4 regions of the Vibrio porteresiae DSM 19223 genome follow, and region 3 is predicted to be linked to each of the others. Evidence: predicted binding sites of a transcription regulator. Region 3 holds the regulator's gene; each other region holds the start of a gene.
What was found. The regulator MetJ, encoded in region 3, represses methionine synthesis genes. The targets are predictions, from matches to a motif close to TTAGACNTNTANANGTCTAA.
Positions count from the first base shown of each region.

Region 1 (7,706 bases), 1.0 Mb from region 3:
ATTAGGCGCGTTGACTCAAGGCGTATTAACCTATTTGGCACTGCTGGTGCTGGCGATCATCACTTGGTGTTGGCACATCTTTACCAATAAGAGCGTGGCAAAAATCCAGTTAGCGGTAACTCAAATTCTGATCTTGATCGCTATGACCGGATTTGAAGGTCTCTACTTACTTTAACCACAACGACACTTCATTTTTCGCAGTATCACATTTTTCACGTGTGATACTGCGCTTCTCTCTATTGCTGACTACGCTTTAAGTGATCTCTTACTTTCGACGATGGATAAGATCGCTATAAGGAGACTGACAATGGATCTCAGTAATGTGCAGCGTTTTGACACCCATATCTTACTTGGCATCATTAATGAAAAACTGCGGCTAGAGTGCCACAGTTTGGATGATTTAGTGATGACCTATGAAATCGATCAAAGTCACTTGGAACAAAAGCTTGAAGCTGCGGGCTTTGAATATGACCCGCTTACTAACCAATTCCGTTAGACTTAAGCTATTTTTATGCCTTCAAGATGGCTTTTACATTGTGAACGAGCCGTAGCAAAGAAGGCTTGGAGATAGCGTTTATCCTTTTCACTATGGCGAGTGGCGGCAAACAGACGTCGCCACAAGCCGTTACCCAGTGGCTTACTGGTGATCAATCCTTGGCGAGAAAATTCACTGATTGCCCAGTTAGGCAATGCTGCAACCCCAAGTCCAGCAGAAACCATTTGCACTAACATCAGAGTGTTATCGGCCTGTTTCCAGCGTGCCGGTTCAACTCCTGCTGGATTGAGGAAATGTTTTACCACATCCAAACGCTGCTTTTGTACTGGGTAGCTCAACATGGTTTGATCGGCGAGATCTTGTGGCTCAATACGCTCTTTATTGGCAAGCGGGTGATTTGTCGCAGTAATCAGGCGCATCTCAAAGTCAAACAGCGGCTCGTAATGCACTTCTGAACGCGGCAAAATATCTGACGTGATCACAAGATCCAGCTCGCCAGCGAGTAGAGCTGGCAGCGGTTCAAAACCAAAGCCTGAAGAAAAATCGAGTGTGACCGTTGGCCACGCCACCTGATATTCACGCAGCGCTGGCATGAGCCATTGGAAGCAGGAGTGACACTCAATCGCCATGTGTAAGCGACCATTCACATCCTCTTTGAGGCTGGCCAATTCATTTTCTGCTCGAGCAAGACGTGGCAAAATTTCATCAGCTAAAGCCAACAGAATCTCACCCTCAGAGGTGAATTTTACTGGGCGAGTTTTACGCAGAAAGAGTTGGCCACCAATACGTGACTCCAAGTCTTTGATCTGATGAGAAAGGGCTGACTGAGTAAGATGCTGCGCTGTGGCAGTCGAGGTCAACGAACCCGTATCGCGAAGTGAAATCAATGTTCGTAAGTGTTTGAGCTCAATCATTAAAAATCCTTACTTAACTGTGTGCCCTGAGCGTTGCATGTGCTTTTTGTTCCGTTACGGAGTGCGCGTAACTTATCACTTTATCTTTGGACTTGTAAACGTCTAGATGTCCAAATGGTTAGTGGATGTGTAAGTTTATCAATATCAACTTAAACTACATGAAAATTTTTAATAAACAAGTTGAATATTCGACGCTTGCGAAAATAACGTGCCAGTTAGATAGTTTAGCCATCTAGACATCTGAATTTGCATTCATTCAATGTCGGCTCCACATAATTTAGAAGGAAGAGATGATGGCGACAACAACACACATTTTGGGTTACCCACGCATTGGCGAACAACGTGAACTGAAATTTGGATTAGAGAAATATTGGCGAGGCGAAATCGATCAAGTTCAGTTGCAGGCATTGGGAAGTGACCTTCGCACGCAAAACTGGGCGTTGCAAAAGGAGGCTGGTCTTGAGTTTGTTACAGCAGGCGACTTTGCTTGGTATGACCATGTTCTTACCACGTCATTGCTGTTAGGGCATGTACCAGCGCGCCATCGTCATTCGGGCCACAGTGTGCAGGAACAAAGTGCTCTGGAATTGGACACGCTATTTAACGTTGCACGAGGTCAATCGCAACAGCAGTGTGGTTGCCAAGGACATGCAGCGTCAGATATGACTAAATGGTTTAACACTAACTATCATTACATCGTTCCAGAGTTTGGCGCAAACGATCAGTTTCAAGTCAGTTGGCCGCAGCTATTTGAGGAAATCAATCAAGCGCTACAGCAGGGCCATCAAGTCAAACCTGTCTTACTTGGGCCGGTGAGTTATCTCTATCTTGGGAAAGAAATTGAAGAAGGATTTGACCGTCTCTCATTGTTGCCGCGTGTGCTGGCCGCTTATCAAGACATTCTCGCAAAGCTTGCTGCGCAAGGTGTCACTTGGGTGCAAATCGATGAACCTATTTTGGCTCTTGAACTTGAGAGTCCGTGGCTTGAGTCATTTGCACTGGCGTATCAGACGCTCCAAAGCGAAGTGAAACTGTTACTGACTACCTATTTTGATTCTGTGTCACACGTACTGAGCAAGATAGTTACGCTGCCTGTTGATGGTTTGCATGTTGACCTTGCTTCAGCGCCAGAGCAATTGAATGAGGTGGTCAATCTATTACCAGAAGATTGGGTGCTGTCGGTTGGGGTGATTAATGGTCGTAACGTATGGCGAGCCAACCTCAGTGAATGGATTGAACGGTTAGAACCAGTAAAACAGCAATTGGGAGAGCGTCTCTGGATAGCCAGTTCTTGCTCGTTGTTGCATAGTCCCGTTAACCTTGATGCTGAGACAAAGTTAACGCCTGAAGTACAGAGTTGGTTTGCCTTTGCCAAACAGAAAGTAGCGGAAGTGGTGCTGTTAGGTAAAGCTCTGGATAACGATCCTGCGGCCATTCTTGCCTGTGACACATATAGCCAACCGATCATTGCTCGCCAGTCGGCACTGCATGTCAATAAACCTCACGTTCAAGATCGCGTTGAACAAATAACGCCAGCATTGAGTCAGCGCTCTGAACCTTATCAAGCGCGTGCCCATCATCAACATGAAGTGTTGAATCTGCCATTACTGCCTACAACGACCATTGGTTCGTTCCCGCAAACGGCGGAAATTCGCGCCTTACGTAGTGCATTTCGTCAGGGAAGATTAGCCAAAGCGGATTATGTGGCAGCAATTAAAGAGCAGATTGCCGATGCAGTTCAGCGACAGGAAGCGTTAGGTTTGGATGTTTTGGTGCACGGGGAGCCAGAGCGTAATGACATGGTAGAGTACTTTGCTGAACATCTGTCAGGTTTTCAAACCACAGAGTTTGGTTGGGTGCAGAGTTACGGATCGCGTTGTGTCAAACCTGCGATAGTGGTGGCTGATATTGAACGAGAACAGCCAATCACAGTGGAATGGTCGACTTACGCGCAATCTTTGACGCAAAAGCAGATGAAAGGGATGTTAACCGGCCCGGTGACCATTTTATGTTGGACATTCCCGCGTGAAGACATCAGCCGTAAGGCGATCACACAGCAATTAGCATTGGCACTACGTGATGAAGTACATGATTTGCAGGCGGCTGGAATTCACATTATCCAAATTGATGAACCTGCGATTCGTGAAGGCTTACCGCTTAAGCGGCGTGATCACCAAGCGTATCTTGATTGGGCAGTTGAAGCATTTCGTATTGCAGCGAGCAGTGCAAAATCAGAAACACAGATTCATACCCATATGTGTTACAGCGAATTTAATGAGATCATTGAATCGGTGGCGGCGATGGATGCCGACGTGATTACTATCGAGACGTCACGTTCAAATATGGAGTTACTTAAAGCGTTTGAAGAGTTTCACTACCCCAATGAAATTGGTCCTGGCGTTTACGATATTCACTCGCCAAACATTCCTGCACAGGGTTGGATTGAAGAGTTAATTCGTACTGCAGCAACAAAAATTCCGGTAGAGCGCTTATGGGTTAACCCCGATTGTGGCCTAAAAACGCGCAACTGGGCGGAAGTTGAAGCGTCGCTGACTAACATGGTGTTAGCAGCCAAAGCGCTACGTCAGGAATTTGCGCAGTAACAGGCATGATGACTTAGCGACGACTGAGTTAAGTGACAACAAAAAGGCCATCCGTTGGATGGCCTTTAGCATGAAAAACGAGACGCTATTTTGACTTTTTCTGTTTGTCACAGGTCTCTTGAGTGATCAGCTGATCGACTAACAAAGTGCCACGACTGTCGCGCATCTTAATACGATAGCTTATCCCTGTAGTGAGGTTTTCCATGATCGTGGTGTTGTTGCAAAACGCTTTTTCACTGTTAGTGAGCACTTCTTGAGTGGACTTGGCATTGGGCGCCGAGTTGTTGTAGACCATCATCATTTCAATGGTGGAGCCTTTGGCATTCGCACGCATGATATGTAAAGGACCGTATTCCAACGGCAATTCCGAGGCGAGTAAAGCGGCACGGTTCGTTGCAATCATTTCAAGTGTTTTTTCTCGTTCACTGTTGGAGCTACAACCCGCCAACAGCACGCCACTGAGTGCAATCACACCCCAAGTGCTTATTTTCATACTAAAATACTTTTTTAAATGGTTTTACAATAACGTTAGCATAGACGCCTGCTGCGACGTATGGATCCGCATCTGCCCAAGTTTTTGCTGCTTCGAGAGAAGAGAACTCGGCAATGACGGTTGACCCTGTGAAACCGGCTTCGCCTGGGTTATCAGAATCAATGGCAGGCATTGGTCCTGCAGTTAGCAGACGACCTTCATCTTGTAGGTCTTGTAGTCTGGCTAAGTGCTGTGGTCGAACGCTCATGCGTTTTTCCAAAGAGTTGTCTACATCTTGTGAGAAGATTACATACCACATATCGCTTTCCTTATAGCTAAGTCCATAGGCTAAGTCACATCGTCGATGGAACTTTACTCTACTTTACGCTTGTTTAAGAGTCATGTCAGAGAGTTCGGTTCCATTACAATGGTTAATGTACTGAAAGTTAACCGTATTCCAACCATCTAATGCCAATAAGTGTGATCAGCTGCCGACGTTTATTGCACGAGGTCGTCCATTGGCGTCAATTGCCACGTAGTGGAAAGTCGCCCCACAGACTTGGAAACGGTCATGTACGCCATCTTCTTTTACCGGTTTCACCCATAGTTCAAGGTTGATGGTCATTGACGTGCGTCCAATCTTCACACATTCACCGTAACAACACACTACATCACCGACTTTCACTGGCTTTTGAAACGTAATACTAGAAACCGAAACGGTAACGATACGGCCTGCTGAAATTTCTTTCGCTAGAATACCCCCAGCCAAATCGAGCTGAGACATAATCCATCCGCCAAAAATATCACCATTTGCGTTGGTGTCAGCCGGCATAGCCAGAGTGCGAAGTAGTAATTGGCCTTTAGGTGAATTCACTTCTTGAGTCATTTTATCATCCGCAAAAAAGAAAACAGCGACCCGCCGGTCGCTGACAAGAGCTTGGATTATAACAAAAATAAATGTCGTGAATCATCCGTTAAATGCGGTGTAAATGACGCTTATTGTTGAGAATCTTTCTGTTCTTTAGGCATATGTTTATAAATGTAAATACCCGTTAGCAGGGTGTAAACAAAGGTCGCAACTAACAGGCCGAACACTTTAAAGTTCACCCAAACATCCAACGGGAGACGATACGCCACATAGATGTTGATGATGGCACAGGCGACAAAGAAGAATACCCACGCCCAGTTGATTTTTGCCCATACAGCTTCAGGTAAGACTAACTCTTTCCCTAGCATGCTTTTGATGGCTGAGCGCCCCATGAGATGGCTAATCGTTAGACCTAAAGCAAACACAACGTAAAGGATAGTCACTTTCCATTTGATGAAGTCAGCATCGTGTAACACGATAGTCATGCCACCAAATACCGCGACCAAAGCAAAGGTAATGAGCTGTATTTTTTCAAGTTTTTTGTAGACTAGGTACGTAATGCCGATTTGAGCTGCGGTTGCCACAATCAATGCGCCTGTCGCGACGTAAATATCGTAAAACTTGAACAGAGCAAAGAAGATAATCAGAGGAATAAAGTCGAGCAATTGTTTCATTTAGGTATACATCCAGTCTAAACACTAGTGACAGTCTAACCAAATACGGCCAGTTGCAAAACTCTTATAGACATTTGGAAACAAAATAGTTCACTAACGTCGCATTAATGGTGCAATTTGGAATAAAAAAGCCACTCCGAAGAGTGGCTTTTCATCAAGATTGAGTGTCGTCCAGATTACGCTTCTTGGCTATTTAGCGCTTCTTCTGACTTTACTGCATCTTCCTCTTTGATCATTGCATCAACGATCAACGCACAAGCCGCATCACCAGTGATGTTTAGTGCGGTACGAATCATGTCGAAGATACGGTCAAGAGCGAACAGTAGTGGTAGACCTTCAATTGGAATACCAGCTGCAAGTAATACCGCTACAACAAGGAATGATGGTCCAGGTACACCCGCTTGACCTACTGCGCCTAGTGTTGCTGTCACAACGATCGCTGCGTATGCACCAATACCTAGGTCAATATGGAATAGCTGAGCAAAGAAGATAGCGACTAAACCGTAGTAAATCGCGTTACCTGACATGTTGATGGTTGCTCCCAATGGCAGCACGAATGATGCAGTTGAGTTGCGCACACCTAGCTCATTTTCACAAGTGTCCATGTTCACTGGTAGTGTTGCCATAGAAGAGGCAGTCGACAGTGCCACAGCTTGTGGTTTTTTCATTGCTTTAATGAAAGTACGAGCAGAAGTTTTGGTGAAGAATTGAATCATCAGTGGGTAAACGATGAAGCCGAAAATCGCAATCGCCGCTACGTAAACGATGAACAGTTTAAACACCACCATCAACGCACCAAAGCCAAAGGTACCAACGGCTTCAGCCATCAGACCAAATACGCCAAGTGGTGCAATGATCATCACTTTGTTGATCATCCAAACCATTGAATCAACAATAGTATTTACGCCGTTAATGATCGGTGCACGTTTTTCTTTTGATTGTTTAGAAACCGCAATACCGAAGAATAGGCAGAATACCAAGATTTGTAGAATGTTAGCGTCGTTCAGTGATTGGAAAACGTTGGTTGGGATCATACCGATAACGGTTGCCCAGAAAGTTGGCAATTCACCTTTAGAAGCGTATTCAGAAGAGAACATTCCTTCTACGCCAGACACATCTACGCCAATACCAGGTTGGAAGATATGACCCATAACAAGGGCAAGAACAACTGCAAGTGCAGAAGTGACAGCGAAATAAAATAGTGTAACGAAACCTACTTTACCTGCTGACTGGCTATCACCTAGGCCAGCTGCACCTGAAATTAAAGCGACAGCGACTAGTGGAATAACCAACATCTTAATTAAGTTAATAAAGATGCTACCTAGAGGAGCGAACATAGAAGCATCATGCCCCATGACACCACCGACAACGGTACCGATGATCATGGCGATAACAACTTGCACGCCAATGTTGCTTAGCAAACTCTTTTCCTTTAACACTTCCGTAACCTCTGTGCTAATAATTGTTAATTTCCTAGTGTTCCCCACTAATTGTCAGTCCATTTGTGGGGATTTGTTTTGCATTTGCTTTGTACACTTTTAGGGCTTGGTTGGCAATACAAAATAGTCAATAACTTGTCATTACCATGAATTTCTGTTGATTTTTGACGGCTTTTTATTCAATGGAAAACGTTTGCGTTAAGTTGAACCATAATGGGGAGGCTGATTTGAACTGTGTTT
Region 1 covers NZ_AP024895.1:2,373,224-2,380,929, reverse strand. The annotation lists gene OCV11_RS10925 (hypothetical protein) at 1-175, shown strand, start outside; gene OCV11_RS10920 (DUF4250 domain-containing protein) at 308-496, shown strand; gene metR (HTH-type transcriptional regulator MetR) at 499-1,410, opposite strand; gene metE (5-methyltetrahydropteroyltriglutamate--homocysteine S-methyltransferase) at 1,704-4,013, shown strand; gene OCV11_RS10905 (GspS/AspS pilotin family protein) at 4,099-4,506, opposite strand; gene OCV11_RS10900 (YciI family protein) at 4,508-4,804, opposite strand; gene yciA (acyl-CoA thioester hydrolase YciA) at 4,970-5,371, opposite strand; gene OCV11_RS10890 (septation protein A) at 5,482-6,027, opposite strand; gene OCV11_RS10885 (dicarboxylate/amino acid:cation symporter) at 6,204-7,514, opposite strand.
Region 1: the regulator MetJ is predicted to act here: its motif matches at 1,505-1,524, upstream of metE (5-methyltetrahydropteroyltriglutamate--homocysteine S-methyltransferase).

Region 2 (7,706 bases), 630 kb from region 3:
TCAAAATTGAGTCCGGCAATATCGAGTCTGCAACATGTATAAAAATGCAGACAACCTTGGTGACTTGTTCATCAACTCGAAACTTTTTTGGGTTGTATGGTTAAGTGACTAAGCGTACACGGTGGATGCCTTGGCAGTCAGAGGCGATGAAGGACGTACTAACTTGCGATAAGCGTAGATGAGGCAGTAAGAGCCACTTGAGTCTACGATTTCCGAATGGGGAAACCCAACTGCATAAGCAGTTATCTTTAACTGAATACATAGGTTAAAGAAGCGAACCGGGAGAACTGAAACATCTAAGTACCCCGAGGAAAAGAAATCAACCGAGATTCCGAAAGTAGCGGCGAGCGAAATTGGATTAGCCCTTAAGCTTATTATGCGTCAGGCGAAGGCTCTGGAAAGGGCCGCGATACAGGGTGATAGCCCCGTAGCTGATAACGCACAGTAAGTGAAAACGAGTAAGGCGGGACACGTGTTATCCTGTCTGAACATGGGGGGACCATCCTCCAAGGCTAAATACTCCTGACTGACCGATAGTGAACCAGTACCGTGAGGGAAAGGCGAAAAGAACCCCTGTGAGGGGAGTGAAATAGAACCTGAAACCGTGTACGTACAAGCAGTAGGAGCCTCCTTTGTGGGGTGACTGCGTACCTTTTGTATAATGGGTCAGCGACTTATATTCAGTGGCAAGGTTAACCGTTTAGGGGAGCCGTAGGGAAACCGAGTCTTAACTGGGCGCACAGTCTCTGGATATAGACCCGAAACCGAGTGATCTAGCCATGGGCAGGTTGAAGGTTGAGTAACATCAACTGGAGGACCGAACCGACTAATGTTGAAAAATTAGCGGATGACTTGTGGCTAGGGGTGAAAGGCCAATCAAACTCGGAGATAGCTGGTTCTCCCCGAAAGCTATTTAGGTAGCGCCTCGGACGAATACTACTGGGGGTAGAGCACTGTTAAGGCTAGGGGGTCATCCCGACTTACCAACCCTTTGCAAACTCCGAATACCAGTAAGTACTATCCGGGAGACACACGGCGGGTGCTAACGTCCGTCGTGAAGAGGGAAACAACCCAGACCGCCAGCTAAGGTCCCAAATTATAGCTAAGTGGGAAACGATGTGGGAAGGCTTAGACAGCTAGGATGTTGGCTTAGAAGCAGCCATCATTTAAAGAAAGCGTAATAGCTCACTAGTCGAGTCGGCCTGCGCGGAAGATGTAACGGGGCTAAGCTATAAACCGAAGCTGCGGCAATGCAATTTATTGTATTGGGTAGGGGAGCGTTCTGTAAGCCGTTGAAGGTGAGTTGTAAAGCTTGCTGGAGGTATCAGAAGTGCGAATGCTGACATGAGTAACGATAATGGGGGTGAAAAACCTCCACGCCGGAAGACCAAGGGTTCCTGTCCAACGTTAATCGGGGCAGGGTAAGTCGACCCCTAAGGCGAGGCAGAAATGCGTAGTCGATGGGAAACGGGTTAATATTCCCGTACTTCTTACAATTGCGATGGGGGGACGGAGAAGGCTAGGTGGGCTTGGCGACGGTCGTCCAAGTTCAAGTGCGTAGGTTGGGTGTTTAGGCAAATCCGGACACCTAAGACTGAGACACGATGTCGAGCACCTAAGGGTGTGAAGTCATTGATGCCATGCTTCCAGGAAAAGCCTCTAAGCTTCAGATTGTAAGGAATCGTACCCCAAACCGACACAGGTGGTCGGGTAGAGAATACCAAGGCGCTTGAGAGAACTCGGGTGAAGGAACTAGGCAAAATGGTACCGTAACTTCGGGAGAAGGTACGCTCTCGACGGTGAAGTCCCTTGCGGATGGAGCTATTGAGAGTCGCAGATACCAGGTGGCTGCAACTGTTTATTAAAAACACAGCACTGTGCAAAATCGTAAGATGACGTATACGGTGTGACGCCTGCCCGGTGCCGGAAGGTTAATTGATGGGGTTAGCGCAAGCGAAGCTCTTGATCGAAGCCCCGGTAAACGGCGGCCGTAACTATAACGGTCCTAAGGTAGCGAAATTCCTTGTCGGGTAAGTTCCGACCTGCACGAATGGCGTAATGATGGCCACGCTGTCTCCACCCGAGACTCAGTGAAATTGAAATCGCTGTGAAGATGCAGTGTACCCGCGGCTAGACGGAAAGACCCCGTGAACCTTTACTACAGCTTGGCACTGAACATTGAGCCTACATGTGTAGGATAGGTGGGAGGCTATGAAGCGAAGACGCCAGTTTTCGTGGAGTCGACCTTGAAATACCACCCTTGTATGTTTGATGTTCTAACTTAGTCCCATTATCTGGGACAAGGACAGTGCCTGGTGGGTAGTTTGACTGGGGCGGTCTCCTCCCAAAGAGTAACGGAGGAGCACGAAGGTGGGCTAATCACGGTTGGACATCGTGAGGTTAGTGCAATGGCATAAGCCCGCTTAACTGCGAGAATGACGGTTCGAGCAGGTGCGAAAGCAGGTCATAGTGATCCGGTGGTTCTGAATGGAAGGGCCATCGCTCAACGGATAAAAGGTACTCCGGGGATAACAGGCTGATACCGCCCAAGAGTTCATATCGACGGCGGTGTTTGGCACCTCGATGTCGGCTCATCACATCCTGGGGCTGAAGTCGGTCCCAAGGGTATGGCTGTTCGCCATTTAAAGTGGTACGCGAGCTGGGTTTAGAACGTCGTGAGACAGTTCGGTCCCTATCTGCCGTGGGCGTTGGAGAATTGAAAGGGGCTGCTCCTAGTACGAGAGGACCGGAGTGGACGAACCTCTGGTGTTCGGGTTGTGTCGCCAGACGCATTGCCCGGTAGCTAAGTTCGGAATCGATAACCGCTGAAAGCATCTAAGCGGGAAGCGAGCCTTGAGATGAGTTCTCCCTGGCGCTATAAGCGTCCTAAAGGGTTGTTCGAGACTAGAACGTTGATAGGCAGGGTGTGTAAGCGTTGTGAGGCGTTGAGCTAACCTGTACTAATTGCCCGTGAGACTTAACCATACAACACCAAAAGGGTTTTGTAGGACTCGATTAAGACACTTGAATTGTGTTGAGACTTGAAACAGCTTTCTAAATTAAAGAATTTGCTTGGCGACCATAGCGATTTGGACCCACCTGATTCCATGCCGAACTCAGAAGTGAAACAAATTAGCGCCGATGGTAGTGTGGGGTTTCCCCATGTGAGAGTAGGACATCGCCAGGCTTTAAATTGCATTAGCGAGATGGATATCTTGTTAATAAGAATACAGCGGAGCGGTAGTTCAGTTGGTTAGAATATCGGCCTGTCACGCCGAGGGTCGCGGGTTCGAGTCCCGTCCGTTCCGCCACTAATTAAAGAAGCCTCAGTCGAAAGACTGAGGCTTTTTTGCTTTTTGTTTAAAAAATATTTGTGCACTTCTCTTTTTCTTTCCCCCCCTAAAGACACGCAGACTTCTTCACCAGACAAAGCTATTGTTCATTCGAGGCCTTCTACTCGAGAGATTGTCACATACGGTTTTCGATCGTATAGGTTGATCAATGTTAAATTGTTGTGATTAAACCGTAGGTCACCTTTTCATAGTGAAATAGCGATGCTAATTTATCTGCTGAATGTTTGGCATCTAGCTATTGGAGTTTTCTGAATGAGATTGCCTTTATTATTGGTTCTATTCTCCTGCTATGCGTCAAATGTAGCTTATGCTGAAACAGCATCTACTGACGTGAAATCAAATGATGAGTCTTTGGTTGACGAGAGAGTGCAGGATGAGAAGAAGGTTCAGGATAACCCTTTTGTTATCATGCCTCACAAGGCTAACTATTTGTTACCTATCACTTACAATCCTCATCCTAATGACAAACCGTTCCGTGAAGATGATGAATATGCTGATGATCTAGAAAAGTTCGAGGCTAAATTTCAGATATCTTTTAAGATGCCACTAGCTATCGATCTTGTCGGTGGCGGTGACCTATATTTTGCGTATACCAACCAGTCATGGTGGCAAGTTTATAATAAAGATGATTCAGCCCCGTTTCGAGAAACCGTACATGAACCTGAAGTGTTCATGCTCTTCGACAACGATTGGAAAATTGGTGGCTTTACTAATTCATATTGGGCTCTAGGAGCTAACCATCAGTCTAATGGACGCTCTGGGACACTTTCGAGGAGTTGGAACCGTTTATATGGTTCTATGGTGTTCGATAAGGGGGATTTTGCCTTAAGTGCAACAGCGTGGTGGAGAATTCCTGAAAGTCGCAAGGATAGTCCTACCGATGCCACTGGAGATGATAATCCAGATATCACCCACTACATGGGGCACTTTGAGCTTGTCGGTCTATATGGAGTAGGGCAACAGCGTTATACGTTTTTGATTCGAGATAACTTACAGCAAGATAATAAAGGTGCTCTTCAATTAACGTGGAGCTATCCGATTCATCGTAACTTACGTGCGTACGTTCAATACTTTAACGGTTATGGTGAAAGCTTAATTGATTACGATGTGCATACTCAGCGTATTGGTATTGGTATCGCGTTAAACGATCTTTTATAACCTCATTTATTATAAAAAGAAGCCTCCTGTTCGGAGGCTTCTTTCAGTTTGTAGACGCGATATACTATCTAATTCTGCTCGTCTTTGACTAATTCATTTGCTGTTGACTCTTGCTGCTCTTCCATTTTCTTTTCAGCAATTTTCGCTTTTTCAATCATAGGTGTGATCGTTGATCCTTGGATCAAAATAGAGAACACGACCACTGCATACGTCATCACTAGAACCAGTTCTTTTACGTCGATTAACTTATCTGGAATCACCATAATTCCTGATGGAATAGACAATGCCATGGCCAACGCTAAGCCTCCGCGCAATCCACCCCAAGTTAATATACGGATAGACCAAGGATTGTAAGTGCGATAACGTTTAAACCCAACGTAAGGCACTGCAACACTGACGTAACGACCCAAGAGTACCAATGGAATCGCGATTGCCATGACTATCCAGTCTTCTTCGTGGAATTTAAATAGCAACATCGACATACCGATCAGCAAGAACAGTACGCCATTTAAAAACTCATCGACCAGTTCCCAGAAGTGATCTAAGTGTTCTTCACTCTCTTTAGAGAATCCAATAAAGCGCGTCCAGTTACCGATCATAATGCCTGATACCACCATTGCTAGCGGTCCTGACACATGGATGATATCTGCAAACACAAAGCCAGCGGTTGGGACACCTATGGTTAGTAACAATTCCATAGAGTGGTCATCTGTTGCACAAATCAAATAATGGAAGATTAGACCAAGAACCAAACCATAAAGGATGCCACCTAATGCCTCATGTACGAATAATTCAGCTACACTGCCGATAGTTGGTGCGTGTTGACCAAATGCGATAGTAAAAATGGTGACGAAGATAACTAGACCAAAACCATCATTGAATAGTGATTCACCTTCTATTTGTGTTGAAATACGTTTGGGTGCGTTAAGTTTCTTAACGATAGCCAATACGGCTATTGGGTCGGTTGGTGAAATCAATGCGCCAAAGAGAAGACAGTAAATAAGTTGTAGATCGATACCTAGAAAATGACAGGCGCCGTAAAGACCGTAACCGATGAAGAAAGTTGAAAAAAGAGTTGAGCCTAAGGCGAGAACGGCGATTTCCCATTTTTGATCTTTTAGGTTGGGAAGTTTGATACCTAATCCGCCAGCAAATAACAAGAATCCTAATATGCCTTTGAGCAGGAAGTCTTCGAAGTTAATACTGGTCATGGTAGTTCGAGCGATTTTGGTTAATTGAAACCAATCATTTTGACCTGCAACTAAGATGAGCAACGAAAGCAACATGGAACCTGCGGTAATCGCTATTGTTGTTTGCATTTTACCTATCTTGCTGTTGAAGAAGGCAATAAGCATCGCAGCGGCAGAAAGAAAACAGAGTGTGTAATAGACTGACATTTTCTTCTCTTTGATGTAACAAATTGTGAGCGGAAATTGTCTGACGATGGTGGCTAAATAGCAAACATTTTTTGTTGTTCTTATCACCAATGAATGAGAGTGAAATTTGTCCTTTTTATTGATTTAGACGTCTAGATTTCTAGATGGACTATGATAGGATGTCGCTAATCATAAGGAATGAGGTTGTATTGTGAGTAGTTATATAAAACAACAAATAGAAACACAGTTAAAGCAACGCATACTGCTTATTGATGGCGGTATGGGAACCATGATTCAAGGTTATAAGCTGGAAGAGCAAGACTACCGTGGAGCGCGTTTCGCTGATTGGCATTGTGACCTAAAGGGTAATAATGACTTACTTGTTTTAACTCAGCCTCAGTTGATTAAAGAGATTCACGATGCGTATCTGGAGGCCGGTGCTGACATTCTAGAAACCAATACATTCAATGCCACCACTATCGCGATGGCTGATTATGATATGCAGTCGATCAGTGAAGAGATCAACTATGCTGCTGCTAAATTGGCCCGTGAAACTGCAGATGAATGGACGGCTAAAACACCAGATAAGCCGCGCTATGTCGCTGGTGTTTTAGGTCCAACTAACCGCACATGTTCTATTTCACCAGATGTAAACGACCCTGGTTTTCGTAATGTTCATTTTGATGAGCTAGTAAAAGCGTATTCAGAATCAACGCGTGCGCTTATCAAAGGTGGTTGTGATCTGATTCTTATTGAAACCATTTTTGATACGTTGAATGCCAAAGCGTGTGCTTTTGCCGTCGAAACCGTATTTGAAGAGCTTGGTTTGACCTTACCCATCATGATCTCCGGCACGATTACCGATGCCTCTGGTCGTACATTATCGGGTCAAACAACCGAAGCTTTTTATAACTCCATGCGCCACGTTTCACCTATCTCGTTTGGTTTAAACTGTGCTCTTGGCCCTGATGAGTTACGTCAATATGTTTCTGAAATGTCGCGCATTTCAGATTGCTTTGTCTCAGCTCACCCTAACGCTGGCTTACCAAATGCCTTTGGTGAATACGATTTATCACCAGAAGATATGGCTGAGCATATTTCTGAATGGGCTCGTTCAGGATTTCTCAACTTTGTTGGTGGGTGCTGTGGTACGACGCCTGAGCATATTCGAGCCATCGCCAAAGCGGTTGAAGGTGTCGCACCTCGTGTTATTCCTGATATTAACCGAGAATGTCGTTTATCTGGCCTTGAACCACTTAATATTGCTAAAGAAACCTTATTTATTAACGTTGGTGAGCGAACCAACGTCACTGGCTCTGCTCGTTTTAAACGCCTCATTAAAGAAGAGCAATATGACGAAGCGCTAGAAGTTGCGCGTCAGCAGGTTGAAAACGGTGCCCAAATCATCGATATCAACATGGATGAAGGCATGCTAGATGCTCAAGCCTGCATGGTGCGTTTTTTGAACCTATGTGCTTCTGAACCAGAAATTTCGAAAGTACCGATCATGGTGGACTCTTCTAAATGGGAGGTCATCGAAGCAGGCTTAAAATGCATTCAAGGCAAAGGGATTGTTAACTCCATCTCGCTTAAAGAAGGCAAAGAAAAATTTGTTGAACATGCCAAGCTAGTGCGTCGTTATGGCGCTGCAGTCATTGTCATGGCATTTGATGAAGTCGGTCAGGCCGATACTCGCGAACGTAAACTGCAAATTTGTACCCGAGCTTACCGAATTTTGGTCGATGAAGTGGGGTTCCCGCCAGAAGATATCATTTTTGACCCTAATATCTTTGCTGTTGCAACAGGGATAGATGAACAC
Region 2 covers NZ_AP024895.1:379,027-386,732, forward strand. The annotation lists rRNA gene OCV11_RS01775 (23S ribosomal RNA) at 99-2,985, shown strand; rRNA gene rrf (5S ribosomal RNA) at 3,072-3,187, shown strand; tRNA gene OCV11_RS01785 (tRNA-Asp) at 3,235-3,311, shown strand; gene OCV11_RS01790 (phospholipase A) at 3,606-4,511, shown strand; gene OCV11_RS01795 (cation:proton antiporter) at 4,580-5,908, opposite strand; gene metH (methionine synthase) at 6,099-7,706, shown strand, end outside.
Region 2: the regulator MetJ is predicted to act here: its motif matches at 6,032-6,051, upstream of metH (methionine synthase).

Region 3 (7,706 bases):
GTGAATCGACTTGATACGGCGAATGGTACGGCAACGACCACGAATTAATAATGTCTCTGTGGTTGCAATGTTACCTTTGCGGGTAATCCCATCGAGGAGATCGCCTTTGGTGATGCCAGTCGCTGCGAAGATAACGTTGTCAGTGCGAACCATCTCTTCCAGTGGGAGAACCTTATTCGCTTCTACGCCCATTTCAGCACAACGTTTTAGCTCTTTTGCGCCCCAGATGCGGTTGTCTTCTGTTTCGCCTTTCACTTGGTGACGAGGTAGCAAGCGACCTTGCATATCACCATCGAGTGCGCGAATCACCGCTGCAGATACCACACCTTCAGGTGCTCCACCGATGCAGTACATCATATCGACTTCACTGTCTGGCATGCACGTTAGGATTGATGCGGCTACGTCACCGTCAGGCACTGCAAAAACTCGTACACCCATCTGTTGCATCTCAGCGATCACTTTATCGTGACGAGGTTTAGCGAGAGTAATCACAACCAATTCGGAAAGTGGTTTACCAAGAGCGGTGGCCACATTGTTCAGGTTTTCCACCAATGGTTTGTTTAGATCAATACAACCTTTCGCTTCAGGACCGACTACCAATTTTTCCATGTACATGTCAGGCGCTTTTAAGAAACTGCCTTTTTCGCCCGCAGCAAGAACAGCAAGAGCGTTCGATTGCCCCATCGCTGTCATACGAGTGCCTTCGATAGGATCCACTGCGATATCGACAGCATCACCGCCACAACCCACTTGTTCGCCGATGTAAAGCATTGGTGCTTCATCGATTTCACCTTCGCCGATGACAATCTCACCCGCAATTTCAGTTTTGTTGAGCAAGGTGCGCATTACTTCCACTGCAGCGCCATCTGCTGCGTTCTTGTCTCCACGACCAAGCCATTTATATCCTGCCAAAGCGGCACCTTCGGTGACTCGAGAAAAAGCCATCGCCAATTCGCGTTTCATGTCTACTCCAAACCAAAATTTACGGACAATTTATCGGCGAATTCTAACATATTAATAGGGAAACGTTTGCTGTTTGGACGATCAGAGTTTTGCACTCGATCAAATGTGAGTTGGAAATCCTTGTTATGGTTGAAAAACCGCCATGAAAAACCAACTCGCGACAGACTAAGTTAACTTAGTGTCAATTTGCGCCTTTTTTTTAACCGAATAATGCAAAATCTCGAATATAGAGAGTGTCTATCTGCGTTTGGCTGAGTAGAATGGGAGAAATTTGGTGACAGACGGTGTCACGCCATCCGAATACGAAAGGGTAAGCAACATGTCTTTTGAAGTACTAGAGCAACTGGAAGCAAAAATTCAAACTGCGGTAGACACTATCGCACTGCTACAAATGGAAGTGGAAGAGCTAAAAGATGATAAACAGAAGCTTGAACAAGAAACCACTGAACTAAAAGCCAATTGCGAAGCGATGCAACAAAAAGCAGAGCAAGTGCAGAAAGAGCACGATGCATGGCAAGAACGCATCCGTAGCCTGCTAGGTAAAATGGAAGACGTAGAGTAAGTTCTACCGCACTGCATTGAGATCGAAAAAAGCGCCAAAGTTTGGCGCTTTTTTATTGATCAACTCTGCAACCAATCAATTAGGCCACGCTAGGGCGCACACCTAAGGTATGACATAGCGCATAAGTCATTTCAGCACGGTTAAGCGTGTAGAAGTGGAAATCTTTCACGCCTTCACGACAAAGAATGCGGACCATATCGATTGCTTGGCTAGCTCCAACAAGTTGGCGAGTGGTTGGATCATCATCCAAACCTTCAAATTGTTTTGCCATCCAGCTTGGGACTTTGACGTTGTTTTGCGCTGCAAAACGCGACGCTTGTTTAAAGTTCGAAACTGGCAAAATTCCCGGTACGATTTCGACATCAATGCCTGCTGATAAGCAGCGGTCACGAAAACGTAAGTAACTTTCTACATCAAAGAAAAACTGAGTAATTGCGCGGTTAGCGCCAGCATCGACTTTGCGACGTAGATTTAAAAGATCCGCCTGAGCACTTTTCGCTTCTGGGTGGACTTCAGGAAATGCTGCAACTGAAATATCAAAGTCATGGCGAGATTTAAGCAGTTCCACTAAATCAGATGCGTACATATCAGGGCGACCACCGCCTGCTGGAATATCACCGCGCAGCGCAACGATATTGCGAATGTCGTTGTTCCAATAGTCATCGGCGATTTGAATTAGCTCATCACGAGTTGCATCGATACAGGTTAAGTGTGGCGCGGCAACGAGACCCGTTTGATCTTTGATCTCTTTAATGATCGAGTGGGTACGGTCACGCTCACCGGAGTTCGCACCATAGGTAACGGAAACAAATTGGGGACGTAATGTTTTTAAACGATGCACAGAGTTCCACAATGTTTCTTCCATCTTTTCGTTACTTGGCGGAAAAAACTCAAATGAAACATTGATGTTATCCGATAGCTCTGCAATGTTTTGATTCAGAGCATCGATGTGGCTGGCATGCGTGTATCCCATAATTTTCTCCCTGTGACCTGTCGCCACAATACGAAGCTATTCTCGTTAATTTGTTTCGCCGTTTAGACGTCTATATGTCCAAATAATGTGGTGAATTGCTGTTAAAGTCAACAGCCTAAACATGAATGTTTTTCATGTGGTAGATGAAAAATAGTCACAATAACCTTAAATAATGTAGCAGTACTTGGCAAGTGATGAGATATCAGAGGTCACAGAGTTAAGGGGATTGATAAAGGATAAAATGGGCAGAAAGAAAAGCCTGCATGGTTAGACGCAGGCTTGAAGGAGATTAGAGGAAACTAGACAGGCGGTTTAGATCCGATTGAATCGCACCCGCTGTGACTTCTCGTCCAGCACCAGGGCCGCGGATCACTAATGGGTTATCCTTGTACCATTTACTCTCGATGGCGAAGATGTTGTCACATGGAAGCAAGTTAGCCAATGGATGCTCTTTCTCAAGCGCCTCTACACCTACAGTTGCTTTGCCATTTTTTTCTAGTCTTGCCACATAACGCAGTACTTTGCCTTCGCGTTGCGCTTTTGCGAGACGTTCAGCTAAACGTTTATTGAGTAGGTCACTTTGATCGAGGAAGTCATCCAAAGAGAGATCTGCTAACTCTTCAGGAACCAATGATTCAACTTTCACGCTTTCTGGTTCAATATCGAGTCCAGATTCACGAGCCAAAATCACCAATTTACGCATGACATCCGAGCCATCCAGATCATTGCGAGGGTCAGGTTCAGTAAGTCCTTGTTGCCACGCTAGGTCAACCAGTTCACTAAACGGAACCGTGCCATCGTATTGCTGGAATAGCCAAGAAAGTGTGCCGGAGAAAATCCCCGATAGAGCCACGATCTCATCACCACTTTCACGCAAATCACGCACTGTGTGGTTAATTGGCAAGCCTGCGCCTACCGTGGCGTTGTACAGCCAGTGGCGACTGATTTTCGAGAAGGCTTCTTGCACCTGATTGTAGTACTCACTTGGTGCAGAACCTGCCACCTTGTTTGCCGAGATGAGGTGCATCCCCAGTTCAGCAAACTCTAGATATTGCAGTGCTAAAGTTTCGCTAGCGGTGACATCAAGGATAATCACATCATCGTAATCTTCGAGATTGCTGAGACGTTTTACCCATTCGTTACCATTATTGGCGACAGCTTCATTGGCGTAATTTTTGAGTACGGTATTGGCATCAAGACCCTGCTCATTAAACAGATAGGTTTGACTGTCCACTACCGCGACTAACTCAAAGGCCATTCCGCGGCGTTTTTCTAGCTCTTCTTTCTCTTTGGCAAACAGTTTTAACCAGCTAGAGCCAATGTTGCCCTTACCGCAAAGTGCTAAAGCAATGCGCTTATGAGCTTGGAATAATTGGGTATGAAGACCTATCACGAGTGAGTTGAGATCGGTTTGACGTAGAACAGCTACCAAACTTAACCCTGAATCGGTTTCTGAGATGAACTCAACGGGTTCACCTTTGATTTGTTGATAGAAACCAAAGCAATGGTTGGCGTTAATCGATGCCCCAGCGCCGACCGCCGCAACTAGGCAATAACCCTCTTTGAGTCTCAGTTCAGCTTCAATAGCGCTATCTTGCAGATAAGCTAAAGCACCAGTAACGATTTCACTTGTGTAAGCCAGACGCAACAGGAATTGATCCGCTTGCGCTTCGAAAGCTAATGGTTCCAATTGAACGCGTTTGAGACGTTCTAACACTTCATTTTTGATGCGATCAAATGGATGATTTTGCGAAAAAGTCAGCTCAATTAGCATCACATCATCAAGCGAGGTGATGATTTTGGCCCCACGCCCAGAAGCTAAGATACGTTCAATGCGAGTTGAGCCAGCTTCTGGTTGATAGCTACAGCGTAAGTGCAGTTCGGTAGTGCTCTGGGCGACCGGTTGCAATGTACGACTGTGTAACACAGGAGCTGCAAGGCGAGCCAATTCATTGGCTTCATCGAGACGAAGCAGTGGTAATAAGCAGGCATCGGAGACGATTCGTGGGTCAGCGCTGTAGACCCCAGCAACGTCACTCCAGATAGTCACTTTCGCCACATCCGACAGGGCACCGATAATGGTTGCTGAATAGTCAGAACCATTACGTCCGAGCAACACAGTATCGCCCGCGTTATTTTGCGCCATGAAGCCGGTAATGATGAGACGCTGTTGAGCGTGCTGAGTCAATACCGTTTGCAACAATGGGTATGATGCTGCGCGATCGACTTCTGGTTGCGTTCCTGATTCTGCGCGTAGGAAAGTTCGCGCATCAATCGCCATCGCAGGCATGCGATGCTGATTCAATAGGGCAGCAAGAAGGCGAGACGACCACACTTCACCATGTCCTAGAATAGCAGCTCGTTGAGCGACGCTAATAGGGGCAGCGATTTCTCCCAGATCGCTAATTTCTGCTGCAAGCTGAGTGAGCAGAGTATCCGCTTGTTCACCTTCTAAGAGTCCGGTGATAAGGTCAGCTTGATACTGACGCAGTGACTGTAATGTTTCGTGAGCCACACGGCCGTCTTTACTCAATGCATCAACAAAGGTAATCAGACGGTTTGTGGTTTTCCCTGCCGCAGAGACAACGACTAAGTCGTTGTCCTTGGAATATTCCTTCAATATATGAGCAACGCGCTGATAACACTCAGCGTTCGCCAGGCTACTACCACCAAATTTATGCAACTGGCGTTGTGTAGTCATTAACGAATCTCCTTAGCTTTGCTAAAGGCTTGGTCTAAATCGGCGATCAAGTCTTCCGCATCTTCCAAACCCACTGAAACGCGCAGTAACAGTTGAGAAACACCCGCTTCAGCCAGTGCTTTTTCACCCATAGCGCGGTGAGTCATGGTCGCAGGGTGACAGATAAGGCTTTCTACACCACCTAAAGATTCGGCAAGCGAGAACAGTTGTAGTGAGCTCACGAAGACTTTAAGTTGTTCGTAGCTGCCATTTAGCTCAAAACTTAGCATAGAACCAAAGCCCGACTGCTGTTTCTTCGCAATATCGTGACCTGGGTGGTTTGGTAGGCTAGGGTGGTAGACAACTTTGACCAATTCTTGAGTTAGAAGGTAAGCAAGAATCTGTTTTGAGCTCTCTTCGTGTTGACGCATACGTGCAGGAAGAGTGCGCAGACCACGCAGAGTCATGTAGCTATCAAATGGTGTACCGGTCGCACCAATACAGTTGCCCCACCATGCAATTTTTTCAGCGTGTTCTTTCTCTTTACTGATGACTACGCCACCGATGACATCTGAGTGACCATTGATGTATTTGGTGGTTGAGTGGATAACAAAATCAGCACCAAGAGTCAGAGGTTTTTGATAAACAGGAGTCAGGAATGTGTTATCAACGGCAACTAGAGCACCAATAGCATGGGCTTGTTCACATACCTTAGCAATATCAACTACGCGGACTAATGGGTTAGATGGAGTTTCTAGCAAAATTAATTTTGGTTTTTGTGCAAGTGCTTTAGCAAACTCAGCTTCGTTAGATTGATCGACAAACAACACTTTGAAATCGCCTTTTTGTGAGCGAGTGTTGAAGAGGCGATACGTACCACCGTAGCAGTCATGAGGAGCAATAATAAGGTCTTGTGGACCAATTAGTGCAGAGACCCAAAGGTTCAGAGCGGATGTACCGCAGTTTGTAATGGTTGCACCAACGCCACACTCTAGATCAGACAGCGCTTGTTCAAGCAAGTTACGGTTAGGGTTACCAGAGCGGGTGTAGTCATATTTTGGCACTTCACCAAACGCAGGAAAACCATAGTTGGTTGAGAGGTAAATGGGTGGAACAACAGCATGATATTGAGTGTCTGATTCAATACCGGTACGAACCGCAATGGTCGCTGGTTTGCGCGTGGTCATAAGTGTTTCCTTTCCTGTGTGACTCTGAATTTTGGGCATCCATTGTAGCCCCGACAAAATGTCTCTGGGACTGATGAGTGATGCATAACATCACACTTTACTTATCAAAAAAGAAGACGTCAACACTTCTAGACGTCTATATGTCTTTGCTTATGGCAGTAAATCCCGCTAAAATTGGGGTCTTTGATATTCCTTACCGAAATAATTTTAACGAAGGTGCGCAATGGCAGACTGGAACGGCGAATATATCAGCCCTTATGCAGAGCATGGCAAGAAGAGTGAGTTAGTAAAAAAGATTACAGTTTCTATTCCTCTTAAAGTACTTAAAGTACTGACTGATGAACGTACTCGTCGCCAAATTAATAACTTACGACATGCAACCAACAGTGAGTTGCTGTGTGAGGCCTTTTTACACGCGTACACAGGTCAACCTCTGCCAACGGATGAAGACCTACGTAAAGACCGCCCAGATGATATTCCTGTTGAAGCGAAAGAGCTGATGACCGCGATGGGCATCGAGTTTGAAGCTTACGACGACTAATCCTCACGGCAAACTTAATGCCGTTGGTTAAGCGGTGGTTGCACATTCACACCGCTAGTTGGGTTACATCGCACCGTTTCAGCATGAACGAGATCCAAACAAAAAGCCCCTGCCATTGAGGTCAGGGGCTTTTTATATTTCACCTAATTGCGGTGATGAATAACAGAATTAGTTATCCATGTAACCATCAGGTAGTGCAATGCGCGCTACACCTGAATCCACAGCCGCTTGAGCCACTGCTTTTGCTACGCGAGGTAGTAGGCGTGGGTCCATTGGTTTTGGAATGATGTAGTGTGGGCCAAAGCTCAGTTCTTCAACACCTGCTGCTTTCAACACTTCTTCAGGTACTGCTTCTTTAGCAATAGAGCGGATCGCTTCTACTGCAGCCAGTTTCATCTCGATGTTGATCTCTTTAGCGCGTACGTCTAAAGCACCGCGGAAGATGAATGGGAAGCACAATACGTTGTTAACTTGGTTAGGGTAGTCACTGCGGCCTGTACCCATGATCAAATCTTGACGAGCACTGTGTGCTAGCTCTGGAGTGATCTCTGGATCTGGGTTTGAACACGCAAAGACGACAGGCTTATCAGCCATCAGTTTGATTTGCTCTTCAGTCATCAGGTTAGGACCTGATACACCTAGGAATAGATCAGCACCTTCAATCGCATCGGTTAGAGTGCGTTTGTCTGTGTTGTTGGCAAAGCGTTGTTTGTAAACGTTCAGATCGTCACGTTGAGTGCTGATCACGCCATTACGGTCCAACATATAGATGTTTTCACGTTGCGCGCCACATTGAATCA
Region 3 covers NZ_AP024895.1:3,370,587-3,378,292, reverse strand. The annotation lists gene glpX (class II fructose-bisphosphatase) at 1-963, opposite strand, end outside; gene zapB (cell division protein ZapB) at 1,283-1,525, shown strand; gene metF (methylenetetrahydrofolate reductase) at 1,605-2,498, opposite strand; gene OCV11_RS15440 (bifunctional aspartate kinase/homoserine dehydrogenase II) at 2,788-5,199, opposite strand; gene OCV11_RS15435 (O-succinylhomoserine (thiol)-lyase) at 5,199-6,365, opposite strand; gene metJ (met regulon transcriptional regulator MetJ) at 6,589-6,906, shown strand; gene OCV11_RS15425 (malic enzyme-like NAD(P)-binding protein) at 7,075-7,706, opposite strand, start outside.

Region 4 (7,706 bases), 1.3 Mb from region 3:
GCTTACTCGTATTGTTCTCGGGGCGCAGAGTTTACCTGTGGCGCTAGCGACTTGCAAACCTATCGACACAACAGATGAATCACGCTGAGCTTTGGGCTACACTTAGCGCCCTTTTAAAGATTGAGTCAATTGAACATCGCCATGACAGATCCAGTGCTGAAATACATTCAAGGTTATCCAACGAATATCGTCGAATCCGTGGAACGCTTAGTTGCCAATCAACAGTTAGTCAGTTGGTTTGAGCAGCGCTATCCGCAGCGTCATGACATTCAAAGCGAAAAAGCCTTGTTTCAATATACGATGGCACTGAAAAATCAGTTTATGAAGAAAACAGCACCACTGAGTAAAGTGGTGTGGGATGGCAAAATTCATTTGATCAACCATGCATTGGGTTTGCACACCTATGTCTCACGCGTGCATGGCAATAAGCTCAAAGCCAAAAATGAGATTCGTATTGCGCAGGTATTTAAATCGGCTCCCGAACCTTTATTGCGCATGTTGGTGGTGCATGAGCTGGCACACCTAAAAGAGAAAGATCATAACAAAGCCTTTTATCAACTCTGTTGTCATATGGAGCCGCACTATCATCAGCTCGAGCTGGATGCGCGTATTTTTATGATGGTACAAGAGTTAAAAGGAGCTGAAGCATGAGTCGTGCGCCGCTAATCAACGGTATCCCCGCTGACCAGTTTTTTAAGAAAAAGTCCACTAAGCGTCAATCGTCTGCAGATGAATCACTAAGTGATGAGCAAAAGCAAGCGCAAAAACGGGCTAAGCGCGCGGCAGCAAAAGGTAAGAAGCCAGCGAAGATGGGCGAAAGTGCACAAACGGTTAAGCCGCGTAAAAGTGGCGCTCAACCCAAAAAATCTCCAGCTGAGGCAGCGGCGCTTAAGGTCAAAGTCATTACTAGCCCAGCCGGTTTGCATCCACGCAATCGTCATCACGGTCAGTATGATTTCACGGTTCTGTGCCAAGCCGTGCCAGAACTTAGGCAGTATGTGGTGAAAAATCCCCTCGGCGTTGACACCATTCCTTTTGCTGACCCTGTGGCGGTAAAACGTCTTAATCAAGCGTTATTGGCTCACCATTATGGTGTGACTGAGTGGGATATTCCGCAAGGATACTTGTGTCCACCGATTCCTGGACGTGCCGATTATATTCACCGTGCGGCTGAGCTATTGCAAAAAGAGTTCCCACAATTGGCGATGTCTGATGTCACCCTGTTGGACATTGGCGTTGGGGCTAACTGTATTTACCCCATTATTGCTGCTGTGGATTATGGTTGGCAGGTGAAAGCCTCCGATATTGATCCGGTTTCGGTTGAACAGGCCAATAAGATTGCCCAGAGTAATGCGGTGCTTAAGGGTAAAATTGCTTGCCAGTTACAATCTCAAAGCGAGTCTATTTTTACCGGGATCATTGCGCCGAATGACCACTTTGTCTTGACCACCTGCAACCCTCCTTTTCATAGTTCACTTGAAGAGGCGCAAAAGGGCACTGAACAAAAACGAGCTAACTTGGCAAAAAATGCACAGAAACGTCAGGGTGGAAAAAGCGTGATGAGTAAAAGCTCTGGGCTCAATTTTGGTGGACAAAAAGCCGAGCTTTGGTGTCCGGGCGGTGAGGCAGCATTTTTGCAGAAAATGGCTCGAGAAAGTGCGCTCTTTAAAGACCAGGTACTCTGGTTTAGCTCGCTGATCTCGAAAAAAGAGAATGTACGCTGGATGCGTAAACAACTTGAGCAAGTTGGAGCGGTCGAGGCGCAAGTCGTCGAAATGGCGCAAGGTCAAAAAATCAGCCGTTTTATTGCATGGAGTTTTCAAAATGCTAGTCAGCGCAAAGTGTGGCTGAAGGAAAAATGTTAACTTTTTGAGCAAGATAATTCGCTAATATTGTAATTACGCGATACTAAGAGTGCTTGCTCGCAGGAGGTTGATATGGACTTCGAATTTTTTGTACCTTGTCAGCCTGATTGGCTTTGCGTTCCTTTTATGTCGGTGTTTACCCTACTGTTGCTGGTGGGGTTGTTCTTCTTTTGTCGTATGTTGTTTCTTGAATATTTGAAGATGCAGCGAGCAAGAAAGACACGCCGTTTACGTCGAGTGCATTATCGGGACCGCAAAGGGGGGCGTGACGGGCGTCCTACCAACGTGAAATAACCTGTTTAGTTCGTTGAACATTTACTACTGGTCTTTTTTCTTTAGTGATTGGTCTTTAGTGGCTGTTTTACTGACTAGTTTTAGTATCCGGTTTTTAGTTTCTAGACACTGAGGCTAACTGGCGCTCAATTTCTGCCGTGTAACGACTGTTACCAAATCGCCTCACATAATGCTGCAGCCTTTCCTTAACTACATCCCATTGTTTGGTTTCACTTGCCCAACGAATCATATAACGTTGCAGCCGTTCATTATCGGGAGAGTAGTGCAGGGCGTGGGTAAAATAGCGTAGCGCTTTGTCATCTTGCTTGGCTTGCCAAGCGCATAAGGCGGCGTTCTCGTAAGTTGCTGCAATATCGTGGTAATTAGGCGAGGCAACGGCGCGTTCAAAAAAGGCCAGTGATGGAGCATATTCTTTTTGCCGACAGAGAAACGCGCCGTAGTTATTCAGTAAATCGCCACTTTGTCGATGATCCTTGAGGGCATCGGTAAACGCCTTGCGAGTTAATCCCAGTTCACCAACTTGCTCGTAGTAATAGGTCATGGCCAGTTGGGCGGAGAGGTAATGTGGCATCACTTCTAACGCGCGATCTAAATTCTGTTTGGCTTTGACGCTATCATGCTGTTTGAGATAGGCAAGACCTAAGGCAATTCGGGCATCCGCGATCGCTTGAGGATCTTGAGTGGTCTTTTGCGAGGATTGATGAACACAGCCAGACAAAAGGCACAGTAGCAGTGATAAGAAAAAATATCGCTTGGTCATTTTCGGCGCTCCTAACCAAAGGAGTGCTATCTTAAAAAGCGCTTAGGTGCTCATCTAGCCTGTTGCATTCAGTGTGCGAGTGAGATGGCAAAAACGGCTGAGAAGCACTGACAAAAAAGGCCACATTCTGGTGGCCTTTGTCTTTCAATCTCAACTCACTGATGTCACTCTGTCGCTGCGGCGAATCAATCTTCGTCTTTGGTGAATTTGTCTTCGCTGAAGTTATCCAGATCGTACGGTGTTTGTTGGTAAACGCAGTAGTTAAGCCAGTTAGCAAACAGCAGATGACCATGGCTACGCCAGCTGGCGTGAGGCTGGTTTTCTGGGTTGTTATCTGGGTAGTAGTTCACTGGCATTGCTGGATCTAGCCCCTCTTTTACATCACGAATGTATTCATTGTGTAAGGTAAAAGCATCGTATTCTGGGTGACCTGTGACAAACACATTACGTTTATCTTTGGTGGAAGCCAGATACACACCTGCAACTTTAGAGGTCGCAAGAATGTCGAGATCGGTATGCTCGGCTAAATACTCCACATCAAAATCGGCGTAACGTGAGTGCGGCGCAAGGAAAGTATCATCAAAACCACGCAGTAATGGGTGGAACTGTTGACGAATTTCATGCTGATAAACACCAGAAAGTTTCTCTTCGCGGGTGCGTTTTGGCAAGTTGTAGATCAACTTCAGTGCCGCTTGAGCAGCCCAACACACGTAAAGAGTGGATGTCACATGACTTTTCGCCCAATCCATAATGCGTTTGAGGTGATCCCAATAGACAACATCTTCAAACTGAACCAAACCCAAAGGCGCACCAGTGATGATCAAGCCATCGAAGTTGCGTTTTTCCACCAGTTCAAATTGACGATAGAAGGCGTTGAGGTGCTCTTCTGGCGTATTTTTGCTTGGACGATCGTCAATACGCAGCAGCTCAATGTCGATTTGCAAAGGTGAATTGGACAGAAGACGTAAGAATTGAGTCTCTGTCTCTATCTTTTTCGGCATAAGATTTAAGATCAACACTTTGAGTGGTCGAATTTCCTGAGTGGAAGCACGAGACTCAGGCATCACAAAGATGTTCTCATGTCGTAACACATCTCTAGCCGGTAATTGATCAGGTATCTTAATAGGCACAGCTTTCTCCCTAAGCGATATTTATGGACGTCTATACATCTAGACTTATAACCTAACTGCTGAATGATGTCGAGAGCAAAATGCGTAGGCATTAAAAATAAGTTACGCTAAAAAAGAGAAAACAGTAAACTTCTTTCTCGCCTTAAGCTGAGTCGGCTTAGTGGTTGGTTTCTTAGGTTTTAATATTGATAACAAAGAGTTAAATAAGTATGTCACTGAACATTACCTTGATTCGAGGTTTACCTGGCTCGGGAAAGTCGACCCTCGCCAAAACTTTACCCGGTGTTCATTTGGAAGCGGACATGTTCTTTGTTAATCAACACGGTGACTATCATTTTCGCCCTGAACTGATTGGTCAAGCGCATGATTGGTGTCAGGCTCAAAGTGAGTACTGGCTATCGGAAGGGCACAATATCGTGGTATCAAATACCTTTGTGCGCCAATGGGAAATGGCGTTTTATCGCAAGTTGGCGAGAAAATACCAAGCCAAATTAACCATCATGGTGTGCCGAGAACAGTATGGCAATGTCCATGGTGTGGACGATAAAACCATCGCTAAAATGAAAAAACAGTGGCAAGAACATCCAAGGGTAAATTCGGCCAAATAGTTTGTTTGCTTGAGCAAGTTTTACCGTTTGTTAGATACTTAGCCTTCTTATCTCTGTTGTCTCTCTAATCTAAAATAGAGTCCGAATGGCATGTTGAGTGCGTTGGTACGTTACCCACGCTAGTACGCCCCAAACCACGGTGAGTAGCCACAAATGAGTCCATTGCGTCGCCACTTGGGGCCAACTTGCGCCCATTTGATTTAACGCTAAAAAACCTTGAATTGCCGGAGTGCTGGGAAACAGGCTCACCAGGGCCGTGAGCGGCTTGGGTAAACTCTCCACTGGCCAGATAAATCCTGCCGAAAAGACCAGCGGCATTGAACTGACCAATACCAATAAGGTCACGTACTCTCGTTTGGGCGTTGCAGCGCCAAGCACCATGCCGATAAATACTGAGCAGAGTAAAAATGGCAAAAGTAAGGTCATCAATTGCACCGGGTTGGCTAAGGTATTGACGCCATGAAAATGAAAACTGCCACCAAAATAGTAAGCGCTGAGCACATAGTAGACCGCTACTAACACGATAGACCGCGTAAGCAATATCTTCCACGTTGGTTCTGACCAACAATAACGGTTTGATCGGTAATCTGTTTTTTGTGTCCCTCCGATAAGCCCTGCTGCCATCACTAAGGTTTGCTGCAAAATCAGCACAAAAACGGCAGGGACAACATAATCGACATACCCCATGCGCGCGTTAAAGGTCGGTTTTAAATTCGATAACGTTGGCGCGTAACCCGATTGTGCTTGCACTAAAGCCTGCCCTTTGGCCAGTAATCGCGTGACTTTAGCCTGTGCAGATAAAGTGCCAGAGGCTTTAGCAAGCCCTTCCGCTATGGTGCCATAGACAAGAAAATACGAGGCATCGCCCGCGTAGGAGAGGGTCGGACGACTGCCTAACATCAAATCACGGTAAAAATGTTCGGGGATCACCAAAAAACCAGTAATGCGTTGTGCTAGAAACGCTTGCTTGGCGTCAGCGATGGTTTCCATGCGCGTCATCACCGCAAGTTGTGGTGTGGCGTCCACCATTCGTTCTAATTGATAACTGATGGCGCTCCTATCAAGATTGACCACAGCAATCGGCTGCTTCAGCGGTATTTGATGCGCGTAGGGTAGCGGATAAAGATAGGAGTAAAAAAACACGCCACCGAAGACGGTTAATACCACCACAGCGTTACGAGTGAGGGCTCGCCATTCTTGCATCAAAACACTTAACATGAGTGATCCTCCGCAGCCCTAGACGATGGGGTTAAACGCCTCGGCGCTAGCCAGAGAACCGCAGCCAATGGAATGGTATACCACAGCAAATTCAGCATGGTGGGCAGAGATTCCCAAGAAGATAGACCGTAGTTGACTTGTTGAATTTGTACTTCAATGTAGTGGCTAATCGGCAAAATATCGCGCCATAGCGTAGCGAGTGTGCCCATATTGGTGGCAGGGAAAGTCACCCCCATAAAAGCGAAACTAGGGGCGGTGTAGGCTGCTGCAAAACTTAGGCTTCGCGCTGCATCAAGGGTAATGAGATAAAACAGAATTCCCATTACGACACAGGCTGCGATGGTGAGCCACTGCGCCGCGAGGATCGCGATAAGATGTCCATGATTTGGCCATCCAAGTAAGCAATAAAACCAATAGAGATACCCCATTCCTTGGAGCGCAAACCACGGCAGATAAGGTGTGATGACTCTTAGCAGTTGAGTAAGCGGTGCCTGTTGCCACTGCACTTCATCTTGCGTCTGCTGGTGGTTGTTCGCCAACACCATGATCACACTCGCCACAATAATAATCTGCCACAGCGCTGGGATAATGCCTGAGAGCAAAAACTGCGCGTAGTTCATATTTAAGTTAAATAGCGGGGTCATTTGCGTTTGAATGGGAACCGCATTAGCAAGGGCTCCAAGTGTGGTTTGCTGACCACGAGATAAGGTTTTGACCAAGTCGACCTTGGCATTGAAAGAGGCTTGCACGGTCGCTACCGCAGAATTCACTAATCGCCCAGTTAAAATGTATTGGCTGTTATAAAAGGTGGTCACCGTGGGTTGATGACCCAGAGTTAGGTCGCGATCAAAGCGATAGGGGATAACGATGTACGCGTAAATTTTACTCTGGATCAGATCATCACTGGCTTGATCAACAGAGGCATAATAGCGCGTGACGGCGAGTGTCGATGTGGCATCGACATCGCGAATCAAGCTTCTTGATAACGTGCTGTGGGAGAGATCGACCACACCTATTGGTAAATCTCGCACTATCGCCGCAGAGAAAATCCACCACAAAAACGCAGCCAGCAGCAGAGGTAACCAAATTACGCTCCACTGTAGCCATCGGTTATCTTGAATAGATCGCCACTGCTGTTGCCACATAGTCAAAGTGTCTCTTTAGATTTAAGGGGTCAATGTTACCGCTATGCTCATCCCCATGCGCAAAGCGCTGCTTGGTTCAACGGGGCGGGCTTCCACTTCAAACGTTCGTAAATCAAAACCTTGGGTCGCATCCGTCGAACGCCATGTGGCAAAATCGCCCATCACGGCGATGTGTGTCACTTTAAAGTCGAGGCTTTTCTGTAATGCTGGAACATAGGCTTTAATAGTCGCGCCTTTGGCAAAGTGGCGAAGATAGTCTTCACGCACATTAAAAACGGCCCAAGTGTCTTGGGTGTCAATCACGGTCACAACGGGAAATCCTTGCGGAGCTAACTCACCACTGTGCAGTAAGACTTGTGAGACTTCACCGTTAAACCAGCTATTGATCTTGGTGTCGGCTGCATAAGCTTCCACTTCAGCCACGGCTCCTGCGGCCGCTTTGGCTTTCTCAGTGGCCGCTTGAATGGTCTCTTTACGCGCGCCTTCTTTGGCTAATTCAAACATCTGCTCGGCAGCACTTTCGGTGTACTTAGCCGCTTGCCATTGAGTTTGGGCTTCATCGCGTTTTTGCTCTGAAACCACGCCATCTTTATAGAGGTTGTTAACGCGTAGATAAGTTTTTTCTGCAAGCTCTGCAGCCGCTTTGGCTTTTAACCATTGGTCTTTGGCCGCTTGAACTTGTTGTT
Region 4 covers NZ_AP024895.1:2,093,604-2,101,309, reverse strand. The annotation lists gene OCV11_RS09455 (M48 metallopeptidase family protein) at 142-651, shown strand; gene rlmF (23S rRNA (adenine(1618)-N(6))-methyltransferase RlmF) at 810-1,865, shown strand; gene OCV11_RS09445 (hypothetical protein) at 1,938-2,159, shown strand; gene pilW (type IV pilus biogenesis/stability protein PilW) at 2,254-2,919, opposite strand; gene metA (homoserine O-acetyltransferase MetA) at 3,105-4,049, opposite strand; gene OCV11_RS09430 (ATP-binding protein) at 4,259-4,657, shown strand; gene OCV11_RS09425 (ABC transporter permease) at 4,727-5,875, opposite strand; gene OCV11_RS09420 (ABC transporter permease) at 5,869-7,020, opposite strand; gene OCV11_RS09415 (HlyD family secretion protein) at 7,042-7,706, opposite strand, start outside.
Region 4: the regulator MetJ is predicted to act here: its motif matches at 4,073-4,092, upstream of metA (homoserine O-acetyltransferase MetA).